Regions from separate parts of the Bacillus paranthracis genome, predicted to be linked through region 2. Evidence: riboswitches for the same ligand, from Rfam matches in the RefSeq annotation. Region 2 holds a riboswitch; each other region holds the start of a gene.
The links. Region 2 has a riboswitch for S-adenosylmethionine ahead of NLJ82_RS09450 (MFS transporter). Riboswitches for the same ligand answer to the same signal wherever they lie in the genome.

Region 1 (7,653 bases), 2.4 Mb from region 2:
CTCTCTTTTTACTATTACTAGTGCATATGCTTCTAGTTTAGTTGCACCTATTATTATGGGTTCCTTAGCTTTTTATGTAGTACGTAGAAAAATATAATTAACCTTAGCTAACGATAATGATGTAAATGAGCTAGTGGCGGTTCCGCAAAGATTTTGAATAAATTACGAAAAAGTAGAGAACTATACATTTTTACTTTAATGAAGGATACGTTTATCTTTAGATTGATGATAAAAAAGAAGTACCCTGTTTCTAAGCAAGGGCACAGTCAGTAATTTGAATTTCATATTCTCAGGAGCAGTTACTTTTGCTTTATTGATGATAGGCTTAATAACTTTTTTATGGGCTCACTACTACGGTCAAAATCGTTAGTTCCTTTCATCTGTACGCCTTTGTCATGTAAAGTGTTTCCGGGTTTTGTGACTATAGGCTGAACTGGTTAAATAAACGTTTGTTTAAGATGTATGTTCGGTAGGAAGAAACTGATGTAGCTAAGGGGTGAACAAGAGAAAATAAGAATTTAATCAAACGTTTGTTTAAGATGTATGTTCGGTAGGAAGAGACTGATGTAGCTCAAGGGTAAACAAGGGAAAATAGGAATTTAATCAAACGTTTGTTTAAGATATATGTTCGGCGAGGAATTGGGAAAGGATCTAAAAAATTTATATATTTATTTTTTCTTAACAAATGGCGGAAAAATAAGAAAAATTTGCAGGATTATTAAAAATTATCACGAAATAAGTAAAAGTTTAGCGAATAATCGTTTGAAATAATAAAACGTTTTCTATATGATAAAGGTAAAGGTTAGTAAAAAAGTAGGTGAATTTATGACAGTAACATTTTATTCATATCCAAAGTGTGGCACATGTCAAAAAGCAAAGAAATGGTTTGAGGCAAACGATGTAGCATATGAGATGATTCATATTGTTGAAAATCCACCATCAAAAGAAGATTTACGTAATTTACATGAAAAAAGTGAATTACCATTAAAAAAATTCTTTAATACAAGTGGAATGCGTTACCGTGAACTTGGTCTGAAAGATAAGTTAAAAGATGCAAGTGAAGACGAAATGTACGAGCTTTTAGCATCTGATGGCATGTTGATTAAACGTCCAATTGTAACAGATGGAACGAAGGTAACACTTGGTTTTAACGAAGAGCAGTTTGAAAGTGTGTGGAAAAAGTACCAATAAGGTATTTTTACATAATTAATACATTCACTGGAGGTACAGTCATGAGCATTCCAAATAATTTACGTTACTCTGAAGAACACGAATGGGTAAAAACTGAAGGTAATGAAGTTGTTATCGGTATTACTCACTTTGCACAAAGTGAGCTAGGCGATATCGTATTCGTTGAACTTCCAGAAGTAGGTGCAACAATCGAAGCTGACGAGCCATTCGGAAGCGTAGAATCTGTTAAAACAGTTTCTGAATTATACGCACCTGTAAGCGGTAAAGTTGTAGCAGTAAACGAAGAATTAAGTGACCAACCAGAACTTGTTAACGAATCTCCATACGAGGGTGCATGGATGGTTAAAGTTGAACTTTCTGATGCAAGCCAAGTTGAGAAGTTATTAACTGCTGAAAAATATGCAGAAATGACAAACCAAGACTAATTATAGTCGACTGAAGGACAGCCTTTGTGCTGTCCTTTTTTATTTTGTGTTACATAATGCATTTAAAAACGAGCGCAAATGAATAAGCTATTATAGGAATGAATGTTTTTCGATAAGGTTTCATGGGGCTTTGTAATCTGAACGAGCCGCTTGCGCTTTTCATTATGATCCAGCTCCAGCAGCTAGATTGTTCGGTGGCTTCACTTCTTCCTGCAAGGCAAAAAGCGCCTTTACGTCAGAAGCTCCATCCCCCTCACAATCTGAACGAGCCGCTTGCGCTTTTTATTATGATCCAGCTCCAGCGGCTAGAACAGTCGGTCATTTCACTCCTTCACTTGAGGCAAAAGGCGCCTCTAGTTCAGGAGTTCGGGTGTCCTCCTGTTCTGAACGAGCCGCTTGCGCTTTTCATTGTCTAGCTCCACCTCCTAGCCCTTCATGTCTAAGAACCTTCCGCACGAGAAGACAAAAAGCGTCTTCTGTGCGAAAGAACCTTAGCCAACAGGGCTAAGCAGTCGGTTCCGCTTTTCTTTTGCAAAAATAAACAGGAAACAACATGAAAATAACGAATATACTATATACTAAGTTAAAGGTTGTATAGTATATGGTGATCGGGTGATGACATATGATTTATGTAGAAAAAGTCATTATTGTAGAAGGTACATCAGATAGAAGAAAGATTGAATCTATTATTCGTGAACCGGTGGAAATTGTTTGTACAAATGGTACAATTGGTTTGTCGAAAATGGATGAGCTCGTTGATCAGTTTTTTGATAAGGAAGTGTATGTGCTAGTGGATGCTGATGATGCTGGAGAAAAGTTAAGGAAACAGTTTCGAAAAGAATTTCCGCAAGCAGAGCATATTTATATTGATCGCTCGTACCGGGAAGTGGCAACAGCGCCATCTTCACACTTAGCAAATGTATTATGGGGAGCTGACATTGACGTTTATACAGAATATTTACGGTAAGGAATGATAGAAGTGATTGACTGGACAGGAGCCGAAGCTACAGCCTTAATAGAGAATGAAGAAAAAACAGTGTTATATGTATATACTCCAATGTGTGGAACATGTCAATTAGCAAAAAAGATGTTAACAGTCGTTGAGATGACAATTGAAGACCTCAAAATTGGAATGTTAGATTTAAATTATGCTCCGCATTTCGCGAAAGAGTATGGAATTGAAAGTGTACCTTGTTTACTTGTTTTTGAAAATGGGACACTCATGAAGAAGATATATGCATTTCATTCGGTTGAATATTTATATACGGAATTAAAGTAGGCGGCAAAGTTTTTGCCGCCTCGACATATTTCTTGGGAAATATGTCGAGATGCAGGGTGGTTACAGTATTTGTCGAGCGAAAGTAACAGGATTGCTCTTTAGTGAGAGGGAATGGTATGTAATAGAAAGTGATATGAAGGATGTGATTTAGAGTGGAATTATATTCTTTGCTTCAATCATTTGTAAATTACGCTAATGGTCAATATCATTTAGAGCCGCTTTTAAGACAAGGAGAAAAAACTGTTAATTTCCGCTTTGGAGATGAAAGTTGTTCGTTACAAATTTCAAGAGATTATATAGAACTGTTGAAAGAAGAAAGAGGAACGGAGCAAATCGTTTGTGTAGATGAAGAAGATGTAAAACAATTGGTGAATGGCAATGTACGATTGCAAACGTTAATGAACGATGGACGTATACAATATTCGGGAACGTATCGAACGATGTTATTAATTGAATCGATGTTTCATATATGTAAACCGATGTCAGTGGGCGCTTAAAATTCTGAAGTTTCGTTTTTTACAAAAATTTCTGTTGACATGGTGTGTGGATATTGATACAATTCAATTCATAAAATATAGACAATTTCATAAATTACAAATCAGACGAAAATGTAATCTGATTTCTCTTATCAAGAGAGGTGGAGGGACTGTGCCCTGTGAAGCCCGGCAACCGTCAACTTATGTTGAAATGGTGCCAATTCCTGCAAAGCAAATGCTTTGAGAGATGAGAGAGAGGGATAATGTTGTTATATACGCATATAAACCTTTCTGCTTCTCTAAAGCGGAAAGGTTTTTTTGTTGTTTGAATGTGGAGGACATTCAAATAATAAAAGTAATGAGAACGGTGGACTACACGCATCAAAAATAAAAAATTGCGGAGTCGACCTAAACAAAAAAGGGGTGATACACCATGATTCTATTAGAGAATGTAAAGAAAATATATAAAGCAAAAAGCGGTGATGTCACTGCTGTAGATAATGCCAATTTAAAAATAGATAAAGGTGAAATATTTGGTGTTATCGGATATAGTGGCGCTGGAAAAAGTTCTTTAATTAGATTGTTCAATCAGTTGGAGAAACCAACTTCTGGCCAAATTACAATTGCAAATCGTGTCATTTCAGCAATTACAGGAAGCGAACTTCGTAAGGCAAGGCAAGAAATCGGAATGATTTTTCAGCACTTCAACTTACTTTGGTCACGAACTGTACGTGAAAATATCGAGTTCCCACTTGAAATTGCAGGTGTTGATAAGGCGAAGAGAAGAAAACGCGTTGATGAGCTAATTCATCTTGTTGGATTAGAAGGAAGAGGAGACGCGTATCCATCTCAGCTGAGCGGAGGGCAAAAGCAACGCGTTGGGATTGCAAGAGCATTAGCTAACAACCCACAAGTACTTTTATGTGATGAAGCGACGTCAGCTCTTGATCCAGAAACGACAGATCAAATTTTAGATTTACTATTAGATATTAATAAGCGTCTCGGCTTAACAATTGTACTTATTACACATGAGATGCACGTAATTCGAAAGATTTGTAATCGTGTTGCGGTAATGGAGAAAGGGAAGATTGTAGAAACAGGTCCAGTACTTGATGTATTCCGTAATCCACAGCAAGACATTACGAAACGATTTGTACAGCAGTTAACGGATTCTGAAGATACAAATGAAACGATTGAAAGTTTAATTGAAAAATATCCAGATGGAAAAGTAATTCGTTTGCAGTTTATCGGTGAAGCGGTAGAAAGACCAGTACTTCAAAGGTTAATGCAGCGCAGTGATATAGAAGTTAGCATTTTGCAAGGAAATATTGCACAAACGAATAACGGCTCTTACGGTAGTTTAGTTGTTCATTTAAATGGTGAGGAAACAGCGATTCAGCAAGCAATAGAGGGAATACATCAAGATCAAGTAGAGCTGGAGGTGATTGCACATGGATAAATTACTCACAAATGTTGATTGGAATCAAATGTTAGAAGCAACGGGTGAAACGTTATATATGACGGCAATCGCAGCTCTTGCCACATTTGTTTTAGGACTCATTTTAGGATTGTTACTCTTTATGACAGCGAAAGATAATTTATGGGAAAACAAAGCGGTTAACACGGCGATTGGAGCGTTCGTAAACATTTTCCGCTCGATACCGTTCATTATTTTAATCATTTTATTAATCCCATTCACAAAGATTCTGCTTGGAACAATTCTTGGAGCGAGTGCAGCACTTCCAGCTTTAATTATTGGAGCGGCACCGTTTTACGCGAGAATGGTTGAAATCGCCCTTCGTGAAATTGATAAAGGTGTAATTGAAGCTTCAAAAGCGATGGGAGCAAAAACAAGCACAATTATTTTGAAGGTGTTAATTCCAGAATCGTTACCAGCATTAGTATCTGGTATTACGGTTACGACAATTGCTTTAGTAGGCTATACAGCAATGGCGGGAGTTGTTGGTGCTGGTGGCCTTGGAACACTTGCTTATTTAGAAGGATTCCAACGAGGAAATAACGACGTAACAATCGTTGCGACAATTTGTGTATTACTAGTTGTATTTTTCATTCAATGGATTGGTGATCGTGTAACGACTCGAATAGATAAACGATAATAAAAAACGGGAGGATGTTTCAAATGAAAAAGTTATTACTTACAGCACTTATTTCAACTTCTATTTTTGGGTTAGCTGCTTGTGGCGGCAAAGATAAAGATGAAAAGAAACTTGTTGTTGGTGCTTCTAACGTACCGCACGCTGAAATTTTAGAAAAGGCAAAACCGTTACTTGAGAAAAAAGGAATTGAATTAGAAGTGAAAAAATTCCAAGATTACGTGTTGCCAAATAAATCGTTAGCAGATAAGGATTTAGACGCAAACTATTTCCAACACATTCCGTATTTAGAAAAAGAAATTAAAGATAAAAAATATGATTTTGAAGTAGCAGGAAAAATTCATTTAGAGCCAATTGGTGTATACTCTCAAAAATATAAAAGCTTAAAAGAGCTTCCAAACGGAGCAACAATTATTATGAGTAATTCAGTTGCTGATCATGGACGTGGTTTAGCAATTTTACAAAAAGAAGGCATTTTAAAAATTAAAGATGGGGTAGATCCAGTTAAAGCAACTCCAAAAGATATCGCGGATAATCCGAAAAACTTAAAATTCAAAACGGATATTGAGCCTGGTTTATTACCACAAGTGTATAACAATAAAGAAGGCGACGCTGTTCTAATTAACTCAAACTATGCAATTGATGCGAAGTTAAACCCAGAAAAAGATGCAATTGCAATTGAAAGTAATGATTCACCATACGCAAACGTAGTAGCTGTTCGTAAAGGCGATAAAGATAAGAAAGAGATTAAAGCTCTTGTAGAAGTATTACATTCTAAAGAAATCGAAGACTTCATTAATAAAGAATATAAAGGGGCAGTTGTTCCTGTAAAAGAATAATTGCTGTAAAAGGGCTGGTGTATGCCAGCCTTTTTTATAACTACATAATTATACAGGAGAAGGGGACATCATATGAAAAAGATTCTATTGTCAGTTGTTACAGCGTTGTCTGTATTTACATTAGCTGCTTGCGGAGGGAAAGAGGAGAATAAGCTTGTTGTGGGAGCTTCTAACGTACCGCACGCTGTTATTTTAGAAAAGGCACAGCCGATATTAGAGAAAAAGGGAATTAAATTAGAAATTAAAAAATTCCAAGATTATGTGTTGCCAAATAAAGCGTTAGCGGATAAGGAAATTGATGCGAACTACTTCCAACACATTCCTTATTTAGATAAAGAAATCCAAGAAAAAGGATATAAAATTGTAAACGCGGGAAAAATTCATTTAGAGCCAATGGGTATTTATTCGAAGAAATATAAAAGCTTAAAAGACTTACCAGATGGCGGGACAGTGATTATGAGTAATAACGTAGCGGAGCGTGGCCGTATGCTAGCATTGTTACAAAAAGGCGGCGTTATTAAACTAAAAGACGGTGTAGATGTTGTGAAAGCAACAGTAAAAGATGTTGTAGAAAATCCGAAAAACTTAAAGTTTAAAACAGATGTAGAGCCTGGGCTTTCACCAAAGTTATATGAAAATAATGAAGGAGATGCTTTATTTATTAATTCAAACTATGCAATTGATGCAAAACTAAATCCAACAAAGGATGCAATTGCGATTGAAGGATCAGACTCTCCGTATGCAAATATTATTGCAGTTCGTAAAGGTGACGAGAAGAAAAAAGAAATTAAGGAGCTAGTAGAAGTACTGCATTCAAAAGAAATTCAAGATTTTATTAATAAAGAATATAAAGGTGCTGTACTTCCGGTAAGTGAATAAATATAAGGAAAGGGCTGGAAATTTACCAGTCCTTTTTTCTTTATATAAATAAGAAGAAAGGTGTATCATATAAGGATGCAAGTGAAATACTTATATACATTTGTGAAAAAATTGTTACTTTTTTTCATCGTTTGCGATATCATTTTATTTGATATAAAATTAGAATGAGAATAAAATGAGAATATGAACGTTTTAGGAATTTTTAAAATGTATATATAGGATTAATGGAGGTATTGAGATGGCTGGTTCTACATTAACGGTTAAAGACTTACACGTATCAATTGATGGCAAAGAAATTTTAAAAGGTGTAAACCTTGAAGTAAAAGGTGGAGAAATCCACGCAATTATGGGACCTAACGGAACAGGTAAATCAACTTTATCTTCTGCAATTATGGGTCACCCAAAATATGAAGTAACAGAAGGTAGCATCATCATCGACGGTGAAGATGT
Region 2 (7,653 bases):
TTAACCTATTTTCTTATCCGCACTAGCTGCTGGTTGAACTTGATTTTTTGCTTTCATAATGCTAATGACGTACCCGATCAGTCCGCCAATAAGTGCTGGTAAAATCCAACCTAACCCAACTTCATGCATTGGAAGTATTTTAGTAAGAAAATCGTTCACTACTGCTAACTTCATACCAGCTGCATTCAATCCATCGAACACACTTACAATAAATGTAATTAATAAGCTACCTTGATACACTTCTGCTCTTCCTTTAAACAATGGATGAAGGAGCGTTAGGAAAATTAAGACGATTGCTAATGGATAAATCGCGATTAATACAGGAACAGAAATTGCGATTAATTGCGTTAAACCTACATTCGCAACAACTGCACTGAACACTGATAAGATGATTGCTATCTTTTTATACGAAACATTCGGGAATAGTTTATGGAAGAATGAAGAACACGCTGAAACAAGTCCTACACTAGTCGTTAAACATGCTGCTGTAACCATAATTCCTAATATAATTCCGCCGTATGACCCAAAATAATAGTTTGAAACTTTTGCTAATACTGCACCACCATTATCTAAATGACCAAGTTTTGCAACACTTGAAGCTCCCATAAATGAAAGTGCTGAATAGATCATTGCTAAAATAGATGCAGCAATCAATGTTGCTTTTGCACAAACAATCATAATGTCTTTTTTTGTTTTTGCGCCCTTTTCTTTAATCGCATTGATGATAATAATACCGAATACGAATGATGCCAACGTATCCATTGTTAAGTAACCTTCTTGGAACCCTTTAAAGAACGCATGTGATGTATATGCCTCTGCAGGTGCTTGCATTTCTCCCATTGGATGAATAAAAGCAAATACTACTAAAATCCCAATAAACGTTAATTTAATTGGCGTTAAGATTTTTCCTACAATATCGACAATTTTCGCGGGATTTAGCGAAAAAAAACAAGTAATGCTAAAGAATATAATTGTAAAAAGAATGAGTGCTGAAGAACCCATAGCTTCTGGTACAAAAGGCTTCATACCAATTTCATAAGAAACGCTGCCTGTTCTCGGAATAGCGAATAGTGGACCAATCGCTAAATATAAAACTGTCGTAAATACAATGCCGAACACTGGATGTACACGACTTGCTAACGATTGTAAATCTTCTTTACCTGAAATTCCAAATGCTAATACCCCTAGCAACGGTAAACCTACACCTGTTACTAAAAATCCTGCATTAGCAATCCAAACATTCTCTCCTGCCGATTGACCAAGCATTGCTGGGAATATTAAATTTCCTGCCCCGAAAAATAGTGCAAATAACATTAAACCAATAACAACTATGAACGAAAACGGTACTTTATTCGTCATAATATAACCTCCATTCAAAATAACCTATGTCATTTCCAATTTTAACTAATTGAATTTTCTGAATATTTAACTTAAGTATCAACTATTCTTGAACTCATTATAGTTTGATATATAATATTTTGCAATACTATTTTCAAACTTTTCATTCATTTTATAAATATACATTTTTTAACATAGAAATAGACTAAAAAACCAACATGGTCATCCATGTTGGTTTTTCCATTTTTACTATCAATTAATTAAAATTTCGCCGCTACTTTCTTAACGTTCTCTAGACCTTCTTCAACAATTTGTTGTGAGCGATCTGGATATTGGTTGTGCCCTTCAATTACAACAGTCTCTGGATTTGTAATTCCCCAGAATCCAAGTACAGTTGTTACGTAATTAACTGCCATTTCCATAGGAGCCATTTGTTCTGAAGAGTAATCTGAACCACGAGCACCTAACACAACTACTTTCTTACCACCAGCTAAACCTTCTGGGCCATTAGCTGTATATTTAAACGTTTTTCCAGCTTGAGATAAGTATGAAATATATGTGATTAATGGTGCTGGTACAGTAAAGTTCCATAACGGGAATGCAAATACAACTTTATCAGCTTCTAAAAACTGATTTAAATATTGATCTACTGTAGCAACTGCCTTCTCTTCTTCTGCTGTTAATTCCATACCTTGACTACGTTTGTATCCACCTGAAATAGCAATATTTCCGTAATAAGGAAGATCTAATGCAAATAAATCTAACTCTGTAATTTCTGTATTCGGATTTGCTTCTTTATAAGTACTTACAAATGTTTCATACATTTTTGAACTAACTGCTTGCTCCGCTGGACGATCGTTTGCTTTTACAAATAATACTTTTGACATTGTTTTATTCCCCTCTACTTTTGTATTTTCTTCTTTTTTACCAAATAACGAGCTAAATAATCCCATTTTCTTCACCTAAACTTTCTTATCATATTCATTATTCAACATCATAAAAATTCTTATTCTAATAAAAAGTTCCAATTGATACCTTAAGGAAAGTTAATTAAAACTTTTTGTTATTTAATTACCTTATGTAAGTGATTGTAATATAGTCACTTACTTTAGTCAAGTAACTTTTAATAAAAAAATAAATCTCAAATTAAAAACATTTACTAAAATACAATTGAACACCAAATTACAGCCTTATTACTTGTATAATAAAATTAGAGAGGAAAATTCATATTTAGAAAGGATTCATTCATGAGCACGATAGAAAAGATTCAAACTTTTATTATTCTTTTTGCTGTTACATGCGGCATCATACTTGGACAATTTAATGTTATACATATGTATTCAGACAAATTTATTGTTCCCTTTTTATTTTTCATGCTATATGGATTATTCCTTAGCATCCCATTAAAAGAAATAAAAAACGGATTTCACAATTTAAAATTTGCTGGAACAAGTCTTACTATTAACTTTTTATGGACACCTTTACTCGCTTGGGGATTAGGAGCACTATTTCTTTCAGATCACCCAGCACTGTGGGTTGGATTTATAATGCTAATGGTTACTCCATGTACAGATTGGTACTTAATCTTTACTGAAATAGCAAAAGGTAATGTAGCACTTTCTACAGCGATTTTACCAGTAAATTTAATTTTGCAAGTACTACTACTTCCCATTTATTTATTTTTATTCGCTGGTGTTATGAAGACTGTAGCGGTTTCTGTTTTAGTAGAAAGTATTGTTATCGTAATCGTCTTACCATTTTTACTTGCACACGCTACAAAATTCATTATGAATAAACTGAAAAAAGCTGAAACGCTCGAGAATAAACTCATTCCATTTTTCAGCTCTGCCCAAATTGTATTTTTAAGTTTAGCAATCGTAGCGATGTTTGCATCACAAGGTAAATATTTACTACAAAATATGAATGTCGTTTTATTATTACTCATTCCTGTTCTATTGTTCTTCATCATTAATTTTGTACTAGGACAATTTATCGGGCACGTTATGCGCTTATCTTATAAAGATACAGTAAGTCTAAACTTAACAACGTTAGCAAGAAACTCACCTGTTGCTCTTGCTATTGCTGTGACTGCTTTCCCTGACGAGCCTCTTATTGCACTTGCACTCGTTATTGGACCGTTAATTGAACTGCCAGTACTTGCTTGTGTTTCACAGGTGTTGTTACTTATTAAGAAAAGACGGCAATATATATAATAAAAAACGTCCTATAGCAGGACGTTTTTTATTTTTGAAAAATCTCATACAACACTTATTTCTTATTTATCATTACAAATGAAATAACCGAAACTAGAAACGTAATAATACCAATTATAATAAATACAATAGAAGCTGAAATTGACTCTAAGGAATATCCCGTTATTGCAATTCCAACCGGGGTTGATACTAATAATAACGAATTTAAAAAACCAAAAAATCTTCCTTGCACTTCATTTGGAATTAACTTTCTATACAACACTCCAAAATATATATTACTTACCCCAAATGCAATTCCTGACAGAAAATAATAAACTGAAAATAATACCGGATTTAACGTCGTACCCATTGCAGCATTAAAAACCCCCATAATAGCTGTAAATATAAAAGCAGTCGTAATCGTTTTATATGTACGAATCTTTTTCGTAATAAATGCTCCTATTAAAATCCCTATCGGTGATGCCGCAAAAACTATACTATACCATCCCGTAGAAAGGTCCATTTCTCTAACAACTATTACTTGTAGCGAAAGCATACACGCCGCTCCAAGTAAATTAATAAGCGCAGCGCTCATAAGCAATGTTTTCAATGATTGATTACTATTAAATATGGAGAAACCCTCTTTAAAGTCTTCGTAAAAAGGCTTTTTCTTTTCTACTTTTAATTCACGTGGAAATTTAATTTTCATTAAAATTAAAAATGATATAAAAAATGTAATTGCATCTAACAAAAATACTCCATGAAAATTAAAAATACTAATTAAAAAGCTAGCCATTAAAGGAATAGCTACCGATATGGTTTGTATTGATATTTGCCTCAGCGTAATCGCCTGTTGAACATGCTTTTCTTCCACATATGTTACTAATGCTGCATTTGAAGCCGGAGTAAATAAAGCACTCCCAATTGAGCGTATTATAAGTAAAATTAGTAACGGAATGTATAGCATTTTATTATAAAATGCTATAACTGCAATTAAAATCATGACGATACATCTCATAACATCCGCAATTATCATAAGCTTTCTTCTCGACATTCGATCTGCTAACGTTCCTGTTACAGGTGCAAATAAAATCGCCGTCGTCGCAATTGCAACGTTTACTCCAGAAACAAGTAATGGAGAGTTCGTTAATTTCATTACCCATAACGGTAAAACGAGCGTAACCATAGAATTACCTATTAAAGAAATGCAACTTGCTAAGAAAAAATACGAAAAAATTTTATTGCTCCAAATACTTGTGCTATTCTCTTTTAAATCCTCAATTTCATTATTCACTGCATCCTCCATTTTCCTCTTGTATATTTTCTTTAATTCTTCCTCACCACCTTTCAAAACCTCTATTTAAATGAGAAAAAACCTTCTTCAAAATAAGAAGAAGGTTTACTTATAACCGCATCTTATCTATTAGGAATTTTAGATCCTACAGGATTTAGCACCTTTATATCACATAAGGTTGCTGAGGCTTCGAAGGGCCAGTCCCTCCACCTCTCTTAATAAGAAGTTTTTATTTAATTATCTAAATTCATTATATTTTACATCAAAATAATTTCAATATGTTTTTTTATACAGTTAAAAGAAGATGACATCTATCATCTTCTTTTAACAATTTTGTCGTTACGTTAACAAGACCTTTCTAATTAAAAATGATAGGAAACGTAAATATAACGAAAGCTGCCCAAAGTCCGTAAATTGGTAAATACTTCGTAACGGCATCTTGGATAGCTGTCGGTCCTGATTTGCTTTGCAAGAAACGCATATAGGAAAACATAATCCAAATTAAATTTGCCCAGATCAGTATGTTTACCCCTAAAACAGCAAGTCTATTAGGTGTAATCCCGTAAGAAGAAAGTCTGAATACAATGGCTGATAAAGCGACAGTGTCAATAATAAGCGCCAGAACAATTAAGGCAAAATTTATATAATCTGAAATGTTCTTTTTCTCATCCGAATCACTCTCAACGATAGAAAATATGGTAACGGCCAACACGCCAAGGAGTATTCCGTTGAAGGCCATTAAGAAATTGCGGTCCAAGAAAGGATTTTTCCCGACCCATATAACCGTTATAAGATAGATTAGCAACGTAATCAAGACAAGTGGACTAAAAATTTTAGATATGTATGGTGTAATATTTTTAGCAAGTTTAAGATTCATTGATACTAAATATGCAGCCACAATAGCAAGAGCAGCAGCACCAAATAACACAACATTACTAAAATAGAATTCTCCTATATCCAAGTCAACAAAGCTAAATAAACGCATGGTGAATACTGCTAGAATCATTCCGCTAACTGCCATGCTGGCGTAGAGAAGGGCATATTCCAAATTAAATTTAATATAAGCTAATCTTGTACTGCCTTTTGAATATTCATTTCCTGTAAACGCAAGTCCTACCAAGATCCATAAAAATATAGGAAGATGTAAATAAGCAAGGATAATACTGTCTTTATAATTTAATGGCAACGTATTAAGATATATCCCGGAAATTAGGAACAACGCTATAAGGGAATAAATAATACTTTTTTTCGGCGTATTATGGTAGACAAAATAAGCGACAATAAAGGGAATTACACCAAAAGCTAGGTTAATTGGAGCAATTGCTTCTTGTTCGACAAAGTAGAAAATGATTCTGGTGCTTATCCCGGCCAGAATAGCTAACATGCCCATAAATAAGAAACCTTTTTGAAACAACGACTTTTTTTCCGCATTTGCCGTCTCCTTGAAATGTAACCTTTCATACCAGGCAGCTAGCACCTGAGAATCAGAGTTTTCATCCCATGCTTGTGAGAATGACTTTTTAAAAGCTTTCGGGTCTTTTCTATACATTCTCTCCAACTCATGAGGGTTATCCATATTTTCGATAATCAAATTTTGATCGTTCATAGCTTTACCTCCTCTAATAAAAAACAGCTTTGTTCCCTTTCTATAAAAAGCATCTCACCGATTTATTATGATAATGATTTTAATACATTATTTATTGTTTTACAATAAATAATTATCAATTATAAAGATTTTTTTATTGTATATTTTATTTCAAACAAAAATATATAGTACTACTTATTCAAAAAAAATATCCTATAGAATAGACTTTTTTAAGCGTCTATTCTATAGGATATAATTTAATTATCATATTTTTATTTGTTAAAACAACTTAATTCTCAAATACAAAATTAATCTTATTATCTTTCCACTCTAATTTCGCATCAAATGTTTTCTCGCCCTTTTTAAAGCCTTTAATTAAATCGGTCTTTTCACCTTTTAATAGCTTTGTCATATTCTTTTGCGAAATTGTTTTACTTAATATCTTCTTCGAGATGGTAAAGTCACATTGTGTCGTGTTGTAATTAGAACAGCCGTAAAACGTTGACTTATCAATCACATCGCCATCACATTTTTTACAGCTACCAACCTTTTTACCTGTTGTAAATTTCGATCCTTTTCGCTCAATCGATTCAACATGCAATCCAGTAAAGTCCCATTTCTCTGACATTTCCACTGCATCTTCAATAATTTTAGCTGATAGCTTTTTCGTTTGTTCCATAAATGTAGCTGGTGAAGCCGTGCCTTCACCAATTTCTGCAAGGCGCTGCTCCCATTTCGCTGTCATTTCTGGTGAAGCTAGTATTTTGTCACCGATTGCGGTAATTAATACTTTCCCTTTATCGGTCGCATACACTTGGTTCTTCTTCACATCTATATATTTACGGTCTTTCAGCATCGTAATAATTCCAGCGCGAGTTGCTTCTGTGCCTAAACCTTCTGTTTTCTTTAATACTTTCTCCAGCTCTTCATTCTCTAAATACTTACCAGCTGTTTTCATTAACGTAATAAGTTGTCCTTCTGTATAACGCTTCGGTGGTTGTGTTTTTCCCTCTTTCACTTTCACTTTTACAACTTTTCCTTCTTCACCTTCAGCTACAATTGGAAGAATGGTTTCGTCATCTTTATCGTCTTGGAAAATAACTTTACGCCAGCCTTCTTGAATTTGCTGTTTTCCTTTTGAAATGAATTCAGCACGTTCATCTACAAGCGTTACAATCGTTGTATAGTCAAAGATTGCAACTTCATAGTGAGCTGCTATAAGTCTTCTAACAATCATATCGTAA
Region 3 (7,653 bases), 2.0 Mb from region 2:
GAAGAATGGCAGGAGGATATAAAAGAAGCGGCGAAAGAAGCGTTAGAAAAAGGTGAACCTATTTTATTAAACGATCAAATCAGTCATAAGATTGCCTCTAATAGGACGGTTATCGCCACCCCAATACAGATTCAAACTCACATATTTGGTGTTTTATGTGTTAGTTCAAATAATGGTGAATTTGATGTAAATACGTTAGATGTACTTCAAGCAATAACAAATCATATTTCTTTCGTGATAGAAAATTTAAGGTTAAATGAGCAACGACGTGAACTCGTACGAATGGAAGAAAGAAATCGATTAGCAAGGGACTTACATGACTCTGTTTCACAAAAGTTATTTTCGTTAACCTTTATGACAAAAGGCGCTGAGGCGGTTTTAAAAGGTCAAAACGAAAAAGTGGATCGATCTTTGCATGACATGCGTGAACTAGCGCAAGGAGCTTTAAAAGAAATGAGGACGTTAATTTGGCAATTACGTCCAGCGGGTTTGGAGAAAGGATTATTACCAGCTTTAAAGCAATATGGTGAAAGTTTGGGTTTGAAAATTCGAGAACAAGTTACAGGTGTCCGTGATTTGCCACGCGTAGTAGAGGAAGCGCTATGGAGAATTGGACAAGAAGCTTTAAATAATGTAAGTAAGCATGCAAATGTTAGAGAAGCGACGATTTATTTCAAAGTGACGGAGAAGAATGTATCGTTAGAAATAGTCGATCAAGGAACCGGCTTCGTAGAAAAGGATATAAAAGAGAAGAAATCACTTGGCATGACTACGATGCGAGAAAGAGTAGAATTAGTCGGTGGAACAATTAAAATTGTAAGTGATAAGAAAAGGACAAGTGTAAAAGTAAACGTACCATTATGATGTGAAAATGAGGGAAGTTTGTGAAAATAAAAGTATTGTTAGTTGATGATCATACAGTCGTTTTAAAAGGATTAGCATTTTTCTTAAGTACACAGGAAGATATAGAGTTAGTTGGAGAAGCAAGTAATGGGAAAGAGGCACTAATGAAAGTAGGGGAGACGAATCCTGATGTTGTACTAATGGATTTATATATGCCCGAAATGGATGGTGTTGAGGCGACAGCGTGTATTAAAAAAGAATATCCGAATGTGAAAGTAATTGTATTAACTAGCTTTTCTGATCAGGCGCATGTGTTACCAGCATTAAGGGCTGGAGCAAGCGGGTATATTTTAAAAGATGTAGAACCGGATCAGCTTGTTGAGGCTATTCGAAGTGCATATAAAGGTAATATTCAATTACATCCTGATATAGCAAATGCTCTTCTCTCTCAAACATTACCTGTAGAAGAAAAGGAAGAAGAGCCTTCTATTCAAGTGGATGTGTTAACAGCGAGAGAAAATGAAGTATTGCAGCTATTAGCGAAAGGGATGAGTAATAAAGAAATCGCTTCTGTTTTAGTTATTACGGAAAAAACGGTAAAAGCTCATGTAAGTAGTATTTTGAGTAAGTTGAATTTATCTGATCGTACGCAAGCAGCATTATATGCAGTAAAAAATGGAGTTGTATAAGACGAAAGTCGTAAGACCTAGTTCGCCTTTAGAAGGTGGACTTTTTTTATGGAAAAATACGTCTATGTGAGGACGAAATTGTCTTGATATAAAGATAAAATATGTTTGTAAGCAACAAAACAACAATTACAAGGGATACCTTTTTTGAAAGCATATAACAACAGAAGAGTTAGTACTAGGAGGAAAACATAATGACAAAAGTTTTATTCGTAAAAGCAAACAACCGTCCAGCGGAACAAGCAGTTAGTGTAAAATTATATGAAGCGTTTTTAGCAAGTTACAAAGAAGCGCATCCAAACGATACAGTAGTAGAACTTGATTTATATAAAGAAGAATTACCATATGTAGGCGTAGATATGATTAATGGTACATTCAAAGCTGGTAAAGGGTTTGATTTAACTGAAGAGGAAGCAAAAGCAGTAGCAGTTGCTGATAAGTATTTAAATCAATTCCTAGAAGCTGATAAAGTCGTTTTCGGTTTCCCATTATGGAACTTAACGATTCCAGCAGTGTTACACACATATATTGATTATTTAAACCGTGCTGGTAAAACGTTTAAATATACGCCAGAAGGTCCAGTTGGTCTAATTGGAGATAAGAAGATTGCATTATTAAACGCGCGCGGCGGTGTATACTCTGAAGGTCCAGCAGCAGAAGTAGAAATGGCTGTTAAATATGTAGCAAGCATGATGGGCTTCTTCGGCGCAACAAACATGGAAACAGTAGTTATTGAAGGACATAACCAATTCCCAGATAAAGCAGAAGAAATCATTACAGCTGGTCTTGAAGAAGCAGCTAAAGTAGCAAGTAAATTTTAATTGAAAATAGAATCGTCACTCAAAAAAGTAGCATTAACAGATAAACGTTAATGCTACTTTTTTATATTTTAAGTTCGTCAGCTAGTTTTTCTAACTGAATTCGATCTTGTATGTAATAGGTTCTTCCATCTTTCTTTAAGTAATTTTGTTGGCAAAATTGGTTTAATACATATAAAAGGTGACGGTAGCTAACATTTAAGTATTCCGAAACCTCAGTATGTTTTTCTATATAACTGTTATTTTGTTCTGTTAATAGAATAAACGCCGCTAATCGATTTTCGAACGGATAACTATTATTTTTAGCATAACTTTCTGTTCGGGTAATGGTTTTCTCACCGATAAATTTGCATAGTTTCTGTAGAAAGGTAGCATCTTGTAACAAAAGATGCTGACAATCTTTAAGAGGAAGCGCTAAGCATATACAATCTTCCATTACTTCCACCGTTTTCGTAACAGATTCTACGCCAATTAATCCTAATTCCCCAATGAACGAAGGTGCCTGAATAAAGTTAATCAAGGAGACCTTTCCGTTTTTGTGACTCATATATATTTTTGCTTTCCCAGAAATTAAGTAATAAAGATAAGGAACATCGACCCCTTCATTACATATCTTTTCTCTCTTCTGAAAGGAATGTAGTTCAGCATACGGTAAGATATCAAAAGAAAAAAGAGTATGGAAATTGTAAGTTTGTATGTAATGAGAGATTTCTTCGCTATTTCTGCTGACTTTCATGTTTTCACCTCATGTTTAGTATGAGATATCTCCTATTATTTTTACAAGAAAGAATGATACGATTTACGTAAATTTGTTTTTGTAGAAAAGAGAGTGTGAAGGGCTTATGAAAAAATATAAAACATTATTATTCGATGTAGATGATACATTGTTGGATTTTCAAAAGGCAGAAAAATCGGCATTACGTATGCTTTTTGAAGAGAAAGGGATGTCTCTCACTAGCGAGATTGAAGCGCAATATAAAAAAATTAATAAAAGTCTTTGGACTGCTTTTGAAGAAGGTAAAATAAATCGTGATGAAGTTGTAAATACACGATTTTCAATTTTGTTTAAAGAATACGGGGAAGAAGTAGATGGGATATTATTCGAAAATAATTATCGCAGTTACTTAGAAGAAGGAAATCAGCTCATGGAAGGTGCCTTACAATTTATAAATCAAATTCAAAGTGAGTACGATTTATATATAGTGACAAACGGTATTTCTAAGACGCAAGATAAACGATTACGTAATGCAGGGTTACATGCCTTGTTTCAAGATATTTTCGTTTCTGAAGATACAGGTTATCAAAAGCCGATGAAAGAGTATTTTGATTATGTTTTTGAAAGGATTCCTAACTTTGTTCCTGAAGAAGGGCTCATTATTGGGGATTCATTAAGCGCTGATATGAAAGGTGGATATGTAGCGGGAATTGATACTTGTTGGTTTAATCCAGAAAGGAAATTAAATGATAGTGGGATTATACCGACATATGAAGTGCATAATTTTGAGGAGTTATATGCATTATTGAAGCAACATGTGTAATGAGAATAGGCAGTGGAACCTTTGTCCACACTGCCTATTTTTTTTATTTGTAGTTTCGTTATGTTTTGGAAGTGGAAATGCATTTCCGATAGTAGCTGCCCCAAGCATTGGTAATAGTAAATTAAGCGGAGGTTTTAAAAGGTCTTTTTCAAATGGATATAGAATATATTTCTTCTGTTATGTACATTAAGTTCTTTGTATTTAATTTAGAACATTCAGAAAAACTAATTGACATGAGGAAATTATTGCTATAAAATCAACGGTAATTGCATAGTCTTATCAAGAAAAGGTGGAGGGACAGGCCCGATGAAACCTTGGCAACAGCCGTATAACGGAATTGTGCCAAATCCTGCAGGTAATAACCCTGAGAGATAAGAAAGAGCCTTTAGAGCGTGTTTCAAACTGCTCCTTTCTTGTTTTCAGGAAAGGGGCAGTTTTTTATTTTGTATAAAAGAAAGGAGAATGAGAAATGGGAGAATCATGGGGGAAAGGAACGATTTGTGTGCAAGGTGGCTATACGCCAAAGAATGGTGAACCGCGTGTTTTACCGCTTTATCAAAGTACAACGTATAAATACGATACTTCAGATGATTTAGCAGCGCTATTTAATTTAGAGGCAGAAGGATATATCTACACGCGTATTGGAAATCCTACTTTAGCTGCATTTGAGCAAAAGTTAGCGGATTTAGAGGGTGGTGTAGGTGCTGTTGCAACGGCTTCTGGGCAAGCTGCTATTATGCTTGCTGTTTTAAATATTTGTAGTAGCGGAGACCACTTGCTTTGTTCTTCCACAGTTTATGGCGGGACGTTTAATTTATTTGGAGTGAGTTTGCGTAAACTTGGTATCGATGTTACATTCTTTAATCCGAATTTAACTGCTGATGAAATTGTGGCCCTTGCTAATGATAAGACGAAACTCGTTTATGCAGAATCGCTAGGAAATCCGGCGATGAACGTTTTAAATTTCAAAGAACTTTCAGATGCAGCGAAAGAGTTGGAAGTACCTTTTATCGTGGATAATACATTAGCAACTCCTTATTTATGCCAAGCATTTGAACATGGAGCAAATATTATCGTTCATTCTACGACAAAATATATTGATGGTCATGCAAGTTCGTTAGGTGGCATTGTAATTGACGGAGGGAACTTCGATTGGACAAACGGGAAATATCCTGAACTAGTTGAACCGGATCCAAGTTATCACGGCGTAAGTTACGTTCAAAATTTTGGTGCAGCAGCTTATATTGTGAAGGCACGTGTTCAATTATTAAGAGACTACGGAAACTGTATGAGCCCATTTAATGCGTATATTAGCAATATCGGCTTAGAAACATTGCATTTACGAATGGAGCGTCATAGTGAAAATGCTCTTGCAGTTGCTAAATGGCTTGCTGATCATGAACGTATTGAATGGGTGAACTATCCGGGATTAAATAGTAATGAAAATTACTCGTTAGCACAAAAGTATTTGAAAAAAGGTGCTAGTGGTGTTTTAACATTCGGCATTAAGGGAGGATTAGAAGCAGCAAAAGAATTTATTTCAAATGTAAAACTAGCAACTCTCGTAACGCATGTGGCTGATGCGCGAACTTGCGTTATACATCCTGCTAGTACAACGCATAGACAATTAAGTGCCGAAGATCAGCGCTTAGCTGGCGTCACATCAGATTTAATTCGTTTATCAGTTGGCATAGAAGATGTTTCGGATATTATTGCAGATTTAGAAGCAGCGCTAGTCGGAGGCAAACAACATGCCGATCATAATTGATAAAGATTTGCCAGCTCGCAAAGTGTTGCAGGAGGAAAATATTTTTGTAATGACAAAAGAGCGAGCAGAAACACAAGATATCCGGGCATTGAAAATTGCTATATTAAATTTAATGCCTACAAAGCAAGAAACAGAAGCGCAATTACTTCGTTTAATTGGAAATACACCGTTGCAATTAGATGTTCATTTACTTCATATGGAATCGCATTTGTCTCGTAATGTTGCACAGGAACATTTAACGAGTTTCTATAAAACATTCCGTGATATTGAGAATGAGAAATTTGATGGACTCATTATTACAGGAGCACCAGTTGAAACCCTTTCTTTTGAAGAGGTAGATTATTGGGAAGAGCTTAAACGTATTATGGAGTATTCAAAAACGAATGTAACATCTACGCTTCATATTTGCTGGGGGGCACAGGCTGGTTTGTATCATCATTATGGCGTTCCAAAGTATCCTCTTAAGGAAAAAATGTTTGGTGTATTTGAACATGAAGTCCGTGAGCAACATGTGAAACTGTTACAAGGTTTTGATGAATTGTTTTTCGCCCCGCATTCGCGTCATACAGAAGTACGAGAGAGTGATATTAGAGAGGTGAAAGAATTAACATTATTAGCAAACTCTGAGGAAGCAGGTGTTCACCTTGTTATTGGGCAAGAAGGAAGACAAGTGTTTGCGCTCGGGCATAGTGAATATAGTTGTGATACGTTAAAGCAAGAATACGAACGGGACCGCCAAAAAGGGTTAAATATTGATGTGCCGAAAAACTATTTTAAGCATAATAATCCAAATGAGAAGCCGCTTGTAAGGTGGAGAAGCCATGGGAATCTATTATTCTCTAATTGGCTGAATTATTACGTGTATCAAGAAACCCCTTATGTATTATAAAAAAAGATTGTGTCACACGTGGCAACGTTTTCTTTGTAAAGATTAACCTATATTTTTCCGAATGTTCAAAAAACATTGTTTTTCAGATTTTTTATTCATATAATTTCATCTAAACACAATTTTTGAGGGGTGGACAGTATTATGAAAGAAATTCAAGTTGGCTTATTAGGTCTTGGGACAGTTGGTAGCGGAGTAGTTCGTATCATTACAGATCACCAAGAGCGACTTATACACCAAGTAGGTTGTCCTGTAAAAGTAACGAAAGTGCTAGTACAAAATATTGAAAAAGAGAGAGAAGTAGAGGTACCTTCTACTCTATTAACACAAGATGCACATGAAATTTTAGACAATCCAAACATCGACGTTGTCATCGAAGTAATGGGTGGCATTGATGATGCAAAAGCATATATTTTGCAAGCTTTACAAAGCGGGAAGCATGTTGTGACTGCCAATAAAGATTTAATGGCGTTACATGGGGCGGAACTCTTAGCGGTAGCAAAAGATAATAAAGCAGATTTGTTTTATGAAGCAAGTGTAGCCGGAGGGATTCCGATTTTACGAAGTATTGTAGAGGGACTTTCTTCAGATCTTATTACGAAAGTAATGGGAATTGTAAATGGAACGACAAATTTTATTTTGACGAAAATGTCAGATGAAGGGAGAGCATATAACGACGTGTTAAAAGAAGCCCAGCAACTTGGATTTGCAGAAGCGGATCCAACATCAGATGTAGAAGGTTTAGATGCAGCAAGAAAAATGACAATTTTGGCTACCCTTGGTTTCTCTACAAATGTAGAGCTTGGAGATGTGAAGGTAAAAGGGATTACTTCTATTACAGAGGAAGATATCGAATACAGTAAGAGTTTAGGTTACACGATTAAACTAATCGGTCTTGCGAAGCGAGATGGTGAAAAATTAGAGGTTACAGTTGAACCGACTTTACTTCCAAATACACATCCTCTTGCGGCCGTGCAAAATGAATATAACGCTGTATATGTGTATGGTGAAGCAGTTGGAGAAACGATGTTTTATGGACCAGGTGCAGGAAGTTTACCGACAGCAACAGCTGTTGTTTCCGATTTAGTAGCTGTAATGCAAAATATTAGGTTAG
Region 4 (7,653 bases), 1.1 Mb from region 2:
TTAGCAGGATTGTTGTTAGGCGGTACGATGCTGGCAGCTGCATTAACTCTAATTGTACTAGCGAGAGATCCCTTTAAGAAAGCAATACCTGCGCTTGTTTTGTTTGTTCTTAGTTTAGGGATAAGTTTGTATCATATTTTTTAAACATAACTTAAAACTGTTTGCGTTTAAATTGCTACCGTTTTGTGGGTATTTTATAAATAGTATGATTTTCAAATTAGTGGTGGAATAATAGCAATACGAATGTAAACAGTATCATCGTTAGAATCAAAAAAATTATAATTAGTAAAAGAAATGGTAAGAGTTTTATATTAAAAATAGGAGTGAGCAAAGATGGCATATTTATTACAAGTTGATTTTCCGTTTGAAGGTCCTTTTGGTGAAGAAATGGAAAAAGGATTTTGGGATTTAGCAAAAAGTATTAACGAAGAAGAAGGATTCCACTGGAAAATATGGACTGAGAATGAAGAAACAAAAGAAGCTGGAGGCATCTATGTATTTGAAGAAAAACAAGATGCTGAAAAATACGCGGAAATGCACAAGAACAGACTTGAAGCAGCTGGTGTTAAAGATATTAGAGTAAGAATTTTTAACATCAATGAAAAGTTAACGGAACTGAATCGTGGGTATACGAAATAATTTTGAAAGTCGGAGCAAGCGTAAAAGGAGGGGGGATAATCCCCTTCTTTTTTTATTCTTAAATTGATGGTGAGGGGACTTGCACAAAAAATCCCTATATAGATAGGGATTCGTGTATCAGCATATAGTTCTTTGGAAAAGGATGTAACATATGAGAGTTCTTGAATTTGTGAAATTGATGTAAAAGTACTTTGAAAATTGTATTGAAATAATGATTTGTAAAAGGGTACGCCCCTTACTGGGAGGTAAGGGGCACAAGAAATGCAAATTTATTTTAATTTGCTAAAGTAATTGTAATGTATACTTGTTGCAAAATTATGAACAAAACTATTATTTAGTAACTAAGAATAATGTACCAATAAAGGTTAGTGCAGCAAAATAAATTGTGTTATGATGTGAGCAAGTATAAAGCTATGTAAAGGAGGGATTAACATGCCACATGTTGTGTTTCGTGGAATTACTACTGAACAATTAAAAAGCATAAGCAAGCCATTAGTAGAAGAGCTCGCACATATCTGTGAGTGTGGTACGGATAATTTTACCTTGGAACTACCAAGTTCTACGTTTGTATTCAATGGAGAAGAAATAGAAGCGTTTCCTCTTATAGAAGTGAAATGGTTTGAGCGTGGACAGGAAATTCGTGATCGATTTGCCAAGGCCATTACTACATATATAATGGATTTTGGACTTTCAGAAGTAGAGGTTGTATTTACGGTTTTCACAGAATCAGCGTATTATATTAACGGGAAGCATTGTGCAAGTTAGAACTATTTGAAAGATTTTTAAAACATTTATAAGAGGTATAATCACATTGCTATCAAGCTAAGTAAAGCAAATATCCAAAGACAAAAAATGAACTCAATTTTCATAGACAACTAACTTTGAAGAGATAAATTTTTAGTTTTTGGGGACATCAAAATAGTAGCTTGATGGGCATGTGGTGCTACCCATTAAAAAAGAAATAGGAGTGGATATCCTATTTCTTTTTATTAATATAATAAAATGTAACAACTAAATCCAAAGTAATGATAATAATTAGAAGTAACAAGTGCATAAGTGCATCAGTTTTTCCGTTTAGTAAAGACTTTACAAAGAAATCCCATTCTGTTTCATAAGGAGGTTCTACCCAATTTCGTTGCAGTCCTAACATCATTCCATTTATGAAATAGACAATGCTTAATAGAACCCTTCCAACAAATAAAGCAGCTACTTTTATATTCCACTTCTTTATCAGTATTATATAAAGAAGTGGAAATAGTATAAGTACCCAAAAAACGATAATAAAAACTGTATTCATCAGTTTCTACTCCTTTTGTGGATCATAAAGTTATGATCCCCCGCTATTTGTGGGTTGATTAAAGTTTTACTTTATCTCTCCGTCTCAAAAAACTCAATCCATTCCCCATCAGGACCCGCAAAGAATAGGTAACGTGTTCCATCCGGTAATGTTTCGATTTCTTCTCCTAGTAAAAATGTTACGCCATGTTTCTTGAGTCTTTTGATTTCTTCTTTTAATGAATCTACCTTAAAGCAAATGTGATGTACTTTTCCTTCTGCCGGAAGAGAGGAGTTGTAACCTTCAATGAGTTCCAGTATCGTTTCCTTCGATTCTTCCACACCTAAAAAAGCGAGTTTTAAGTCTGGATTCGGGTGTCCCATTCTCTTAATGAGTTGTAAGCCAACTACTTCTTCATAAAATGCGATAGATGTTTCTAGGTTTGCAACCATAAGTCCAACGTGTTCGATTCTTCTAACTGGCATGTAGATTCCTTCTTTCTGAAAATTATATACAATATGTTATTGAAAATTAAGAAAATAAGCAAGATAAAAACCTTACAAATTTTAGCGTGTTATATGGTATAGTGAGAAAGTATGTTTGGGGAGAAGGAAGGAGATTATACGATGAATACACCTACTCAAACTCCTTCATTATCGGAAACGATGAAAGAGTGGCATTATGCATTAGCGTATGAAATTAAACATTGGAAAACGATAGGTGGTAGTAAAATTTCTATCATGAACGGTCGTTTTTTATATACAGATTATGAAAGTACAGTATACGTATTTCAGCTTATTTCGGAAGTAAGCTTGCCTGAAGGTTCACCGATTCGAATTGAGTTCGATGGTGAGGAAGCGACAGGAGAAGTATTATCTGTACATGGATTAGAAATAGAACTGAAATTAAATGATTATATACAAGGTGAAATACGAGAAGCTGTTTTGTACAGTGAACCGTGGCAGCTTTTAGAGCAACTGCAAGAGAGGTTGAAGGAAGCGCGTAAAGATAAGCTGAAACGTAATCGTATAAAGCGTCTTGTTGATGGGACGAGTAGTCCGAAACATATTGAGAAGATGAAAAATCCGAAAAATGAATTGGCGTATCGCTCGTTTTATAATCCGACAACGTACGTATGGGGACCACCTGGAACAGGGAAGTCTTACAATTTATCACGTATTATTTCGGCTCATTATCAAAAAGGAAAGTCGGTACTTGTGTTAGCTCATAGTAATGCAGCAGTGGACGTATTAATGAGTGAAGTAACAAAGCAAATTGAAAAGAAAAAGAAATGGACGCCTGGTGAAATTGTTCGTTACGGTTATAGTCAACACGAACATATACGAAATCATGAAACGTTACTTGCGTCGAAGTTAGTTGAAACGACGAACGGGTCTTGGGGTGAGGAGAGACTCTATTTAGAAGAGACACGACAAGAGCTTCGTGAAAAGATTTTATCGTATAAAGCAACATCTGCTGATAAGAAGCGTATACAAGAGATAGAAAGTGATCTTCGAAAGCAAAAAGCGAAAATTAAAGAAGTAGAAAAAGAATATATTGAAAATGCGAAAGTGATTGGTGCGACTTTATCGAAATGTGCTATTGATTCACTTATTTATGAGCGTACATTTGATTTAGTTGTCGTAGATGAAGTGAGTATGGCGTTTGTTCCGCAAATTGCATTAGCTGCTTCACTTGGAAAACGTATCGTCGTTTGTGGTGACTTTTTACAGTTACCTCCAATTGCGATGGCAAACCATGAACTCGTTCGAAAATGGCTTGGCGAAGATATGTTTTACCATGCCGGGATTGTGGAGTCTGTTAATAAATCAGAAGCACATCCGAACCTGTTTATGTTGCAGGAACAAAGACGTATGCATGCGGATATATCGAAGTTTACGAATTCGTTTATTTATAAAAATAGAGTATACGATCATCCGTCTGTTTCCGAGCGTAAAGAACTTGCGAAACTACAACCGTTCGCAAATGAAGCGAGTGTTTTATTTGATACGAGCCAAATGGGAGCTTTTTCGTTAAAAGACGCTGCTTCAGGATCTCGTTTTAACATTATGTCTGGTTTAGTAGCAATGCAAATGATGTTAATCGGACTGTTAGATGGTGTGCAATCCATTGGTGTTGTGACGCCTTACAGAGCGCAGTCTCGCTTTTTATCAACGTGTATTAGAGAAATGTTACAGAGAACGAAATACCAAAACATACCTGTTTTAGCAGCGACAGTTCATAAGTTCCAAGGATCTGAAAGAGATATGATGATTTTTGATACAGTAGATAGTTATCCGCAAGAACGACCTGGCGTATTATTCTTTGACCATAAAAACCATCGCCTCGTCAATGTAGCAGTGACAAGAGCGAGAGGGAAGTTTATTCAATTATCAGATTGCCACTATATGCGCAAAAATTTATCGAGAAAACAAGCGTTGTCACAATTAACGGCTCATATAGAACGCCACGGAGATGTGTATGATCGCACGACATCAAGACAATTGTGGGAACGGAAAATATCGAAACGATTACGCTGGTTTATGGAAATGAATCTTGAGGAAACGAAAGGGGTATTAAAAGATATTTTAGCAGCAAAACGAAAAATCATTATTTCACTTCCAAGTACGAAACAAGTAGATAAACGAGTATGGCAAGCGTTAATGCGTACAAATGCGCAAATAACGGTGTATAGTGATGGACCAGTTCCACTGAAAAATGTAAAGTTACAAAGACAAAATAAAGCATTCCCGTTCCTAGTAATCGATGATGAAATCTTTTGGGCAGGCGCACCCCTTACATCTCAAATGATGTTTGAAGGTAGTACAGAATTTCCGTACGTATGTGCAAGACTGCAAGCACCAGAAACCATTGGTGTATTAAAAGGGTTTTTAGATATTCGGTAAATTCGGATAGGAATTCCTTGACTTTTATTTGAAATGAACTTAGAATGAATGTAATTTAATATAATTTTATGAAAATTCTTATCACGAGAGGTGGAGGGACTGGCCCTATGATACCTCGGCAGCGGATTCGTTATGAATACTGTGCCAATTCCAGCAAGGTAACTTGAAAGATAAGAAAGAAGCTCAATTTGACTGTATATACAGAAGCCTCTTTCTATCTTTTAGAAAGAGGCTTTTTTACGTGAAAATAAAAGGAGGAAGAAAAATGGGAGCGACAGGAGTAGCGTCACAAAGAAAAAAAATTGAAGAGAGTATCGAAAGAAATAAGGAAAAGTACATAGAAACAAGTCATGATATTCATGGGAATCCGGAGATTGGTAACCAAGAGTTTTATGCATCTAGAACGTTAAGTTTATTGCTAGGTAGTGCAGGATTTCAGTTGCAGCACAATATAGCTGGACATGAAACGGGATTTATTGCGCGAAAAAGTTCAGGGAAACAAGGACCAGCAATCGCATTTTTAGCTGAGTATGACGCTTTACCAGGACTTGGCCATGCGTGTGGTCACAATTTAATTGGCACAATTAGCGTTGCAGCAGCAATTGCATTATCAGAAACGCTTGAAGAAATTGGCGGGGAAGTTGTTGTGTTCGGAACACCAGCTGAAGAAGGAGGACCGAACGGTAGCGCAAAATCGAGTTATGTAAAGGCAGGTTTGTTTAATAATATTGATGCAGCGCTTATGATTCATCCGAGCGGAAAAACAGCGACAACAAGTCCTTCACTAGCAGTCGATCCACTTGATTTTCATTTTTACGGAAAAACAGCTCACGCCGCAGCATCACCTGAAGAAGGGATTAACGCATTAGACGCGGTGATTCAGCTGTACAACAGTATTAACGCACTTCGCCAACAACTTCCGTCAGACGTGAAAATTCATGGCGTGATTACAGAAGGCGGAAAAGCACCTAACATTATTCCTGACTACGCCGCAGCAAGATTCTTCATCCGTGCTGCAACGAGAAAAAGATGTGCGGAAGTAACAGAAAAAGTAAAAAATATCGCACAAGGGGCAGCACTAGCAACAGGCACAAAAGTAAAAATCCATCAATTCCAAAATGAAATCGATGAACTACTCGTAACAAAAACATATAACGATATCGTAGCCGAAGAACTGGAATTACTAGGTGAGGATGTAAACCGTAAAGAAAGACTCGGCATCGGCTCAACTGACGCAGGAAACGTAAGTCAAGTCGTACCAACCATTCACCCGTACATTAAAATCGGCCCAGATGACTTAATTGCACATACGAATGAATTTAGAGAAGCAGCGCGTTCAGAATTAGGGGATAAAGCATTAATTACATCGGCAAAAGCATTAGCAAATACGGCGTATCGATTAATTACAGAAGAAGGGTTGTTAGAGAAGGTGAAGGAGGAGTTTAGAGAGGCGCAGAGGAATCAGGGATAGGTGATTGAAAGGAGTGGATGATCCACTCCTTTTTCTTTTTTGGAAAGCTGGTGCCTATCACTTTATTAGAACGACAATTTTTCCTCAAACTCACTCTTTAAAACAATTAAAGGAGACGATAAGCCGAATTGCATTAAAGAGTCTAAAAATGCAGCGAGAGAATCCATCGAATCGCTCATGACCTTCATCATATAATTAAATTCCCCGCTAATTCGATATAAATCTGTTACTTCAGGAGCGGCATTACAATATTGGATAAAATCAGAGCATTGGCTCGTTTTAAACATGATGAATGCTTGAATGTTTTTATTAATTTTAGAAGGTTCAAATTTCGTTCGGTAAGCCGCTATAACTCCTTGATCTTCAAGTTTATTCATACGCTCCTTTACAGCAGGTTGCGTCATGGATATAATTCGTCCTATTTCTGAAACAGAAATTCTTGCATTTTCATACAACAAGTTCATTATTTTATGGTCGATTTCATCTAGTTTTACTGCATTTTGCATTGTGTAGCCTCCTTATTTTATTTTTTAAAGTGAATCACAAACTATAACTATAATATCATAAGTGAACGAGCTAAATTACCTATAAATCTATATTTAAAATAATTGGTTTTTACATAAAAATATAAGTATAGGTTTTTATCAAACGTAAATTTAGGAAGGATGGAAAAAATGAAGAATCTTGATGGGAAAGTAGCGTTAGTAACAGGGGCGAGTCGCGGAATTGGTCGTGCGATTGCGATGAGATTGGCAAACGACGGTGCATTAGTGGCAATTCACTACGGTCGAAATAAAGCAGCTGCAGATGAAACAATTCGTGAGATTGAATCTAATGGAGGAAAGGCGTTCTTAATTGAAGCAGATCTCAATTCAATTGATAATGTCAAAAAGCTAGTAGAACAATTAAAGAATGAATTACAAATAAGAGTTGGTACATCAGAGATTGATATTTTAGTAAACAATGCAGGGATAGGTACACAAGGGACGATTGAAAATACGACAGAAGAAGTTTTTGATGAAATTATGGCCGTAAATATTAAGGCGCCATTCTTTTTAATTCAGCAAACATTACCGTTACTACGAGCAGAAGGGCGCATTATTAACATTTCATCAGCTGAAGTAAGACTTGGTTTTACAGGGTCCATTGCATACGGCTTAAGTAAAGGTGCATTAAATACGATGACACTGCCTCTAGCTAAACATCTTGGAGAAAGAGGGATAACTGTGAATACAATTATGCCTGGATATACGAAGACAGATATCAATGCGAAATTGCTAGATGATCCAGAAATACGAAATTTTGCTACGAATTCATCTGTGTTCGGTCGAATTGGGCAAGTTGAAGATATTGCAGATGCA

Region 1: linked by a shared signal. The riboswitch ahead of NLJ82_RS24485 (methionine ABC transporter ATP-binding protein) and the one ahead of NLJ82_RS09450 (MFS transporter) in region 2 are both predicted to bind S-adenosylmethionine.
Region 3: linked by a shared signal. The riboswitch ahead of NLJ82_RS26670 (bifunctional O-acetylhomoserine aminocarboxypropyltransferase/cysteine synthase) and the one ahead of NLJ82_RS09450 (MFS transporter) in region 2 are both predicted to bind S-adenosylmethionine.
Region 4: linked by a shared signal. The riboswitch ahead of NLJ82_RS15130 (M20 family metallopeptidase) and the one ahead of NLJ82_RS09450 (MFS transporter) in region 2 are both predicted to bind S-adenosylmethionine.

The regions. Positions count from the first base shown of each region.
Region 1 covers NZ_CP101135.1:4,703,297-4,710,949, reverse strand. Annotated here, with positions in the region: gene NLJ82_RS24515 (hypothetical protein) at 1-97, shown strand, start outside; gene NLJ82_RS24510 (arsenate reductase family protein) at 826-1,191, shown strand; gene gcvH (glycine cleavage system protein GcvH) at 1,233-1,616, shown strand; gene NLJ82_RS24500 (toprim domain-containing protein) at 2,239-2,583, shown strand; gene NLJ82_RS24495 (thioredoxin family protein) at 2,587-2,895, shown strand; gene NLJ82_RS24490 (hypothetical protein) at 3,048-3,392, shown strand; SAM riboswitch class I at 3,518-3,625, shown strand; gene NLJ82_RS24485 (methionine ABC transporter ATP-binding protein) at 3,805-4,830, shown strand; gene NLJ82_RS24480 (methionine ABC transporter permease) at 4,823-5,488, shown strand; gene metQ (methionine ABC transporter substrate-binding lipoprotein MetQ) at 5,512-6,324, shown strand; gene metQ (methionine ABC transporter substrate-binding lipoprotein MetQ) at 6,397-7,203, shown strand; gene sufC (Fe-S cluster assembly ATPase SufC) at 7,442-7,653, shown strand, end outside.
Region 2 covers NZ_CP101135.1:1,855,761-1,863,413, reverse strand. Annotated here, with positions in the region: gene brnQ (branched-chain amino acid transport system II carrier protein) at 1-1,359, opposite strand; gene NLJ82_RS09460 (FMN-dependent NADH-azoreductase) at 1,599-2,291, opposite strand; gene NLJ82_RS09455 (arsenic resistance protein) at 2,586-3,551, shown strand; gene NLJ82_RS09450 (MFS transporter) at 3,607-4,836, opposite strand; SAM riboswitch class I at 4,944-5,049, opposite strand; gene NLJ82_RS09445 (DUF4153 domain-containing protein) at 5,183-6,430, opposite strand; gene topB (DNA topoisomerase III) at 6,699-7,653, opposite strand, start outside.
Region 3 covers NZ_CP101135.1:5,150,426-5,158,078, reverse strand. Annotated here, with positions in the region: gene NLJ82_RS26695 (GAF domain-containing sensor histidine kinase) at 1-864, shown strand, start outside; gene NLJ82_RS26690 (response regulator) at 885-1,532, shown strand; gene NLJ82_RS26685 (FMN-dependent NADH-azoreductase) at 1,724-2,350, shown strand; gene NLJ82_RS26680 (transcriptional regulator YeiL) at 2,412-3,083, opposite strand; gene NLJ82_RS26675 (YjjG family noncanonical pyrimidine nucleotidase) at 3,190-3,885, shown strand; SAM riboswitch class I at 4,159-4,263, shown strand; gene NLJ82_RS26670 (bifunctional O-acetylhomoserine aminocarboxypropyltransferase/cysteine synthase) at 4,355-5,653, shown strand; gene metA (homoserine O-acetyltransferase MetA) at 5,637-6,542, shown strand; gene NLJ82_RS26660 (homoserine dehydrogenase) at 6,684-7,653, shown strand, end outside.
Region 4 covers NZ_CP101135.1:2,952,269-2,959,921, reverse strand. Annotated here, with positions in the region: gene NLJ82_RS15160 (DoxX family protein) at 1-144, shown strand, start outside; gene NLJ82_RS15155 (monooxygenase) at 334-639, shown strand; gene NLJ82_RS15150 (DUF1904 family protein) at 1,072-1,404, shown strand; gene NLJ82_RS15145 (hypothetical protein) at 1,616-1,936, opposite strand; gene NLJ82_RS15140 (VOC family protein) at 2,008-2,400, opposite strand; gene NLJ82_RS15135 (AAA domain-containing protein) at 2,512-4,821, shown strand; SAM riboswitch class I at 4,897-4,998, shown strand; gene NLJ82_RS15130 (M20 family metallopeptidase) at 5,087-6,292, shown strand; gene NLJ82_RS15125 (Lrp/AsnC family transcriptional regulator) at 6,358-6,798, opposite strand; gene NLJ82_RS15120 (SDR family oxidoreductase) at 6,967-7,653, shown strand, end outside.